2 regions of the Neorhizobium tomejilense genome follow, and region 1 is predicted to be linked to the other one. Evidence: predicted binding sites of a transcription regulator. Region 1 holds the regulator's gene; the other holds the start of a gene.

Region 1 (3,417 bases):
GAAGGAAGCGCCGCGCTCACAGAGCAGCACGTTCGGATTGCCGCTCTGGGTGAACTTGGCAAGCACGTTCTTCATGTCCCAGGGCGCCAGGAACTGGCCCTTCTTGACGTTGATGACGCGGCCGGTCTTGGCGGCTGCGACAAGCAGGTCCGTCTGGCGGGAGAGGAAAGCCGGTATCTGCAGGATGTCGACCGTCTCGGCAACGACGGCGCATTGCTCTTCCGTGTGAATGTCGGTCAGGACCGGAAAGCCGAACTCCTTTTTGAGGTCGGCAAAGATTTCCATGGCGGTTTCGAGCCCGATGCCGCGCTTGCCGGAAATCGACGTGCGGTTGGCCTTGTCGTAGGAAGACTTGTAGACGAGGCCGATACCGAGCTTGGCACAGAGTTCCTTGAGCGCGCCTGCCATCATGAAGGCGTGGTCGCGGCTTTCCATCTGGCATGGGCCGGCGATCAGCGACAGTTTTGCGTCCTGCGCGAAAACCACCTTGCCGTCTCCCTCGCCGACGGAGACGCTGGAATTTGCGGTAACTTCCATGAACCTATTCCTCGAAGCCGAACAAAACACCCTGGCCGGGCGCCGCCGAGACGAGAACACGGCCCTCCCGGCGGACGAATGCGACGTCATTAGCAGCAAGGGTGATCTCTGTCACGGCAAGATCGGCCGTCTTGAAGATGATCACCCGGCCGCGCAGCCCCTCGGCACCCGGCGTCGACGGCAGGGCGAATTCCGCCTCGAGTTCGTGATCCTGCAGGATGCGAATGCGGGCATTGGCCGCGGCAAGCTCGAGCGAAACAGCCTCCGGCTTGGCCTTCGTCATCAGCACCTGCTCGGCCAGGGGTGCGAAATCGGAGGGCGCCGATGCCGACAGAATGATCTTGCTCAGCCCCATGACCGCATTGGAATGGTGCTCCAGTTCGCCGCGATCGGCCGGCAGGGGATTGATCCGCTGGCAGGAAAACATCAGGAAGTCGGGCGCCCGGTCATCACCCGCAAAAGCCAGCCGGAAGCTCGCCTGGGTTTCGGAACCGTCGGCCAAGGTCATCCCGCGGGAGAATTCCAGCACGTCGCCTGCCGAAACGCCACGCATCTTGAAACGCGCGTGATCGGCCATCGCGTCACGGGTCGCCACAACGAGAGCGGAAAAACCCTGCCTGTCGCGTGCCTTGCGGAAGGCCAGATCGCGTGCGGTAAAAACGTTGCCGCGTTTGGCGGCCGCGCTTGCATGACGGCGATTGGCAAGAGCCAGCGGCTCCAGGTAGCTGCCATCCGAGAAGAACACACAAGCATTGGCTGTGCCGAAAGGATGAAAAGCATCGGGCGCAACTGTAAAACCAAGCTTCGTGAGCCGGGAACGCGCAGCGGTAAGTCCCGCCACCGGCAGCACGAGATGATCGATTGGTCTTGCGTTCACGCGAGGGCCCCCGGAATTGGAATCGCAAAGCTACTTTGGCAGCGGGCTCGCGCCGCGCAAGTGGTGTGGCTCGAGATATCTGGCACGCATCTATGAAGAAAAAATCATCATACTTCACAGAAATTTAGGGACTTGCAGAACACATATGGAACATATAGTGTCCGTTCTGGATTTGTTTCCGACTCTGAGGGTGCCAAAAGATGCTCACGCGCAAACAACAGGAATTGCTTCTGTTCATTCACGAACGCATGAAGGAATCCGGCATCCCGCCGTCATTCGATGAAATGAAGGATGCTCTCGACCTCGCGTCCAAGTCAGGCATCCACCGCCTGATCACCGCGCTCGAGGAGCGCGGCTTCATCCGCCGCCTGCCGAACCGGGCCCGGGCGCTCGAAGTCATCAAGCTGCCGGAAGCCTACTCACCGAGCATGCAGCCACGGCGCGGTTTTTCGCCGAGCGTCATCGAGGGCAGCCTCGGCAAACCGCAGCCGGTCGCGGCGCCTCAGAAACCCGCCGCCAACGACGATTCGCCGAACGCCACGACAGTTCCGGTCATGGGCCGCATCGCTGCCGGCGTGCCGATCTCGGCGATCCAGAACAACACGCATGACATCGCCGTGCCGGCCGAGATGCTCGGTTCCGGCGAACATTATGCGCTCGAGGTCAAGGGCGATTCGATGATCGAGGCCGGCATTCTCGACGGCGATACCGTGATCATCCGCAACAGCAATACGGCCAATCCGGGCGATATCGTCGTGGCGCTGGTGGACGACGAGGAAGCGACGCTGAAACGCTTCCGCCGCCGCGGTGCCTCCATCGCCCTCGAAGCCGCCAACCCAGCCTACGAGACCCGCATCTTTGGGCCGGACCGGGTGAAGATCCAGGGCAAGCTCGTCGGCCTCATCCGCCGGTATCACTGATCATCTGCCGGAGCGGTTCCGGCAATGACCCATCGAAACCCTGGCTTCGCCAATCATAGTGGCGGTGCCTGCTCCAGGGACGGTCTGCGCCCGCCATGGCGGCACGGATCTGCCAGCGCCGAATGTCGGTCGCGCCGTTGAGGGAAATCTCCAGCGCACCCGCCTTGCGAAGCATGGCACCATTGATCATCAGGGCGCCGGACCGGCATTGGTCGAAGCGGGCGCGCGGCGCAATGACAAGACTGGCGGCGTCGCAGGCGGCACCCGCATAACGGCCGTCCTCGACAGCGATAACGATGCCCTTGCCGGTGCTTGCCGCACACCAGGCCGTCGGCTCGCAGGTGAAGCGGCCGGCAGGCGCCTGTTTTATCCTCGACTTTGCCGTTTCCAGTTGCTGCGGGGTCAATTCGCGGCGCTCGTTGGTTTTCGCGCCGGGTGGCCTGTCGTCGGGCGGCTTGTCCCTGGATGGCGACATTTCAGGCTTGGTGGGATCACCGAGCAGAAGCGCCCTCTTCCATTGGCCGTAGACGAAGTCGGGCGGGCGGGCGCGATTGGTGGCGACCCCTTTCCCGTCTACAAATGCGACCATCGTCCCGTCTTCCGAGATCAGGATATCCGGCAGGGGCATCGACCGCTCATGCCAGGAAAGCAGCAGAGCGGTCACCATCAGCGGCAGGCCTATCAGTCTCAGTCTCGTCCTCATGAGCGTCAACAGCAGGAAACCTGCCGTCGAGACGGCGAGGAACCAGGGATGTTGTCGCCCTATGCCGACATCGCCGCCCCAGGCGGCGACGTGTTTGGCAATTGCAATCACCCACCCCAGGCCGAGGCCCATGAGCTTCATGAAGGGCGCATCGAGGCCGAACGGCATCAGCAGCATGCCGGCCAGCCCTGCCGGCATGACCACGAAGGAGATGATCGGCATGGCGGCGAGGTTGGCGACAAGGCCGTAGGTGGCGATACGGTGGAAATGCTCGACCGAGAACATGGCGGTCGAGATGCCGCCGATCAGCGAGGTCACGAAGATGCCGGCCGCGAAATTCCAGGATGCCAGCACCGGAGTCACCATAGGGCGACGGAATG
Region 2 (3,417 bases), 360 kb from region 1:
TTGGCGCGGCGATCCCGCAGGATAAGGATGGGTCTCATGAGCTTACCATCTTGCGTCGTCGGGATCGACATTTCCAAGTCGTTTCTGGATTGTTTTCTTCACCCCGCCGGTATGGTCCGTCGGTTTGACAATGACAGCCAAGGCCATCAGGCACTCATCGGCTTTGTCGCCGAGTATCAGGCCTTCGGCGTCCTGGAGGCGACCGGGCCTTATGACCGGGCACTTTGCCGACAGCTGCATCAGGCGGGATTGGCCTTCCATCGCGCCAATCCCCGCAAGGCACGCCAGTTTGCGAGAGCGGCAGGCTTTCTTGCCAAGACCGACCGGGTCGACGCACGCATGCTTGCCCTTTATGGAGCGACCATGTCTCTGGCTCCCGAGGCCAAGCCTGACGCAGCCCGTCAGGTTCTTCGAACCCTTGTCGAGCGGCGCGACCAACTTGTGGCAATGCGCAAGAGCGAGCGCATCCGTCTCGCCCAGCCCCATTGCCGGGACATCGACGAGAGCCTGCGACAGATGATGGAAGTGCTCGACCGGCAGATCGCCGCCATCAATGTCCGGATCGACATCCTGGTGACCCAGGTCGAGGCTCTGGCTGAAGATCAGGCGATCCTGCGTTCGGCGCCGGGCGTCGGTCTGCAGACGGCAAGCGTGCTTCTAGCCTATATGCCGGAACTGGGTCGTCGTGACCGCCGTTCCGTCGCAGCTCTTGCCGGCCTCGCACCGATCGCATGCGATTCAGGTGCCATGCGCGGCAAACGCTGCATATGGGGCGGGCGCAAACGCGTCCGCGACGCGCTCTATATGGCCGCACTTGCGGCCTGTCGGTCAGGTCCCTTCAAGCGCATATTCCAAGCCATGCGCAATGCCGGCAAACCTCCAAAGCTTGTCCTGATCGCCATAGCAAGACGGTTGCTCGTCGCACTTAACGCCGCAATGAGGGACCGAAAACCCTTCCAAGCTTGACACCAACAACACAGTTGCTCGGGCTTGACCCGAGGATCCATCCTCTAGGCGCCGCCCTATCGGGCATATTCAAAACCTCCACGGATGGTCATCCAGTCCGGATGTATCCGCATGCGCCGATCCGGCCAAAAATCCCACCGTTAACGCCTCGTTTACCAGGTGAGGGAGGATATCGCGATATGTTTGTTTCCGGTCTGTTCTTTTGTTGACTCTCAAACAAAATGAGAACAAATTAAAAACATAAGAGAACACGGGAGACGACGATGACTGACCTGCTTCGTGACATTGCCGCATTCGCTTCCATCGCCACCTTCGTGGCCAGCCTCTCCATGATCATGATGGCCATGTGATCGGGCATCCAGCCGGTCCCTCGGCCGAAAGGCGTTGAGGAGGGAATTCCGAACTGGACTCTCAAAGCCCTGCGCCGGACAATAGCCTGATTCATGAGATGGTTCCCGCTTCATCAAACGGGCAAGGCGCAGACATGGCAGACAAAATGGACATAAAATCGGGATCGGAAGAGCTGGGAACCAGCCCTCAATTCGTTCACCTGCGCGTCCATTCCGCCTACTCGCTTCTCGAAGGCGCCTTGCCGCTCAAGAAGATCCTCTCGAAGGCGATCGCGGACAATCAGCCTGCGATCGCGATAACCGACACCAACAATCTGTTCGTCGCGCTGGAATTCGCCCAGAAGGCGATCGGCGACGGCCTGCAGCCGATCATCGGCTGCCAGCTGTCGATCGATATGGAAGACCAGTCGGACGAGCGGCGCAACAGCCACCAGCAGCTCGCCAAGCTGCCGGCGATCGTCGTGCTGGCGGCCAATGCCGTCGGTTACGAACGGCTCGTCGACCTGATCAGCCGCGCCTATCTCGGCGACGAGGGGCATCAGTCCATCCATATCAGCCGCTCCTGGCTGGAGGACGGCGGCACCGAGGGGCTGATCGCGCTGACCGGGGCCGGAAGCGGGCCGGTCGACATGGCTCTGAAGGAAGGCAATGCTACGCTTGCCGAAGCAAGGTTGCTGAAACTCAAGGAGATATTCGGCGATCGGCTTTACGTCGAACTGCAGCGCCACGGCGCCTACGATCGGCGCCACGAGCACAAGATCGTCATGCTCGCCTACGACCACGACCTGCCGCTGGTGGCGACCAACGAGGCCTTCTTTCCCACCAAGTCCGAGTTTGATGCCCATGACGCGCTGATGGCGGTGGCACATAATGCGATCGTCTCGGACGACACTCGGTTCCGCCTGACGCCGGACCATTATCTGAAGAGCCGCGCCGAGATGGCAAAGCTGTTCGCCGACCTGCCGGAGGCGCTCGAAAATACCGTCGAGATCGCCCGGCGCTGTTCTTTCGTCCTGAAAACCCGCAATCCGATCCTGCCGCGCTTCACCGGCGCCACCGACGATCCGGCGGAAGCCGAACGCGCCGAGGCGGAGGAGCTGCGCCGTCAGTCCGTGGAAGGGCTCGAAGAGCGCATCGCGACGCTCGGCATGACGCGCGGTTATACAGAACAGGATTATCGCGACCGGCTGGATTTCGAGCTCAGCGTCATCGAGAAGATGAAGTTTCCGGGCTACTTCCTGATCGTTGCCGACTTCATCAAATGGGCGAAGCAGCAGGGCATCCCGGTCGGTCCCGGCCGTGGTTCGGGTGCGGGCTCGCTGGTCGCTTATGCGCTCACCATTACCGACGTCGATCCGCTGCGCTTCTCGCTGCTGTTCGAGCGCTTCCTCAATCCGGACCGCGTCTCGATGCCGGACTTCGACATCGACTTCTGCCAGGATCGCCGCGAAGAGGTGATCCGCTACGTGCAGCAGAAATACGGCCGCGAGCAGGTGGCGCAGATCATCACCTTCGGTTCGCTGCAGGCGCGTGCCGCGCTTCGCGACGTCGGCCGCGTGCTCGAAATGCCCTATGGCCAGGTCGACAAGATCTGCAAGCTGGTGCCGAACAACCCGGCCAACCCGACGCCCCTGTCGAAGGCGATCGAGGAGGATCCGAAATTCCAGGAGGAGGCCGACAAGGAGCCGGTCGTCGCCCGCCTCCTCGATATTGCCCAGAAGATCGAAGGCCTCTACCGCCACGCCTCGACCCACGCCGCTGGTATCGTCATCGGCGACCGTCCGCTGTCGAAGCTTGTGCCGATGTATCGCGACCCGCGCTCGGACATGCCGGTCACCCAGTTCAACATGAAATGGGTGGAGCAGGCGGGTCTGGTGAAGTTCGACTTCCTCGGCCTGAAGACGCTGACGGTTCTGAAGACCGCCGTCGATTTCTGCCGCAAGCGCGGCATCGAGATCGATCTCGCCAAGATTCCGCTCGACGACACCAAGACCTACGAGATGCTGTCGCGCGGCGAGACGGTCGGCGTGTTCCAGGTGGAAAGTGCCGGCATGCGCAAGGCGCTGATCGGCATGCGGCCGGACTGTATCGAGGACATTAT

Evidence for each region. Region 1 encodes LexA, which represses DNA repair genes until DNA is damaged. Its sites were predicted from a motif close to TGTTCNNNNTGTGTTCNG; they were not measured.
Region 2: the regulator LexA is predicted to act here: its motif matches at 1,190-1,207, upstream of dnaE (DNA polymerase III subunit alpha).

The regions. Positions count from the first base shown of each region.
Region 1 is NZ_CAXUSO020000001.1:1,421,877-1,425,293, reverse strand. It holds gene kdsA (3-deoxy-8-phosphooctulonate synthase) at 1-537, opposite strand, end outside; gene ACSQ3G_RS07360 (VOC family protein) at 542-1,414, opposite strand; gene lexA (transcriptional repressor LexA) at 1,615-2,334, shown strand; gene ACSQ3G_RS07350 (ComEC/Rec2 family competence protein) at 2,315-3,417, opposite strand, start outside.
Region 2 is NZ_CAXUSO020000001.1:1,061,280-1,064,696, forward strand. It holds gene ACSQ3G_RS05510 (IS110 family RNA-guided transposase) at 37-966, shown strand; gene dnaE (DNA polymerase III subunit alpha) at 1,463-3,417, shown strand, end outside.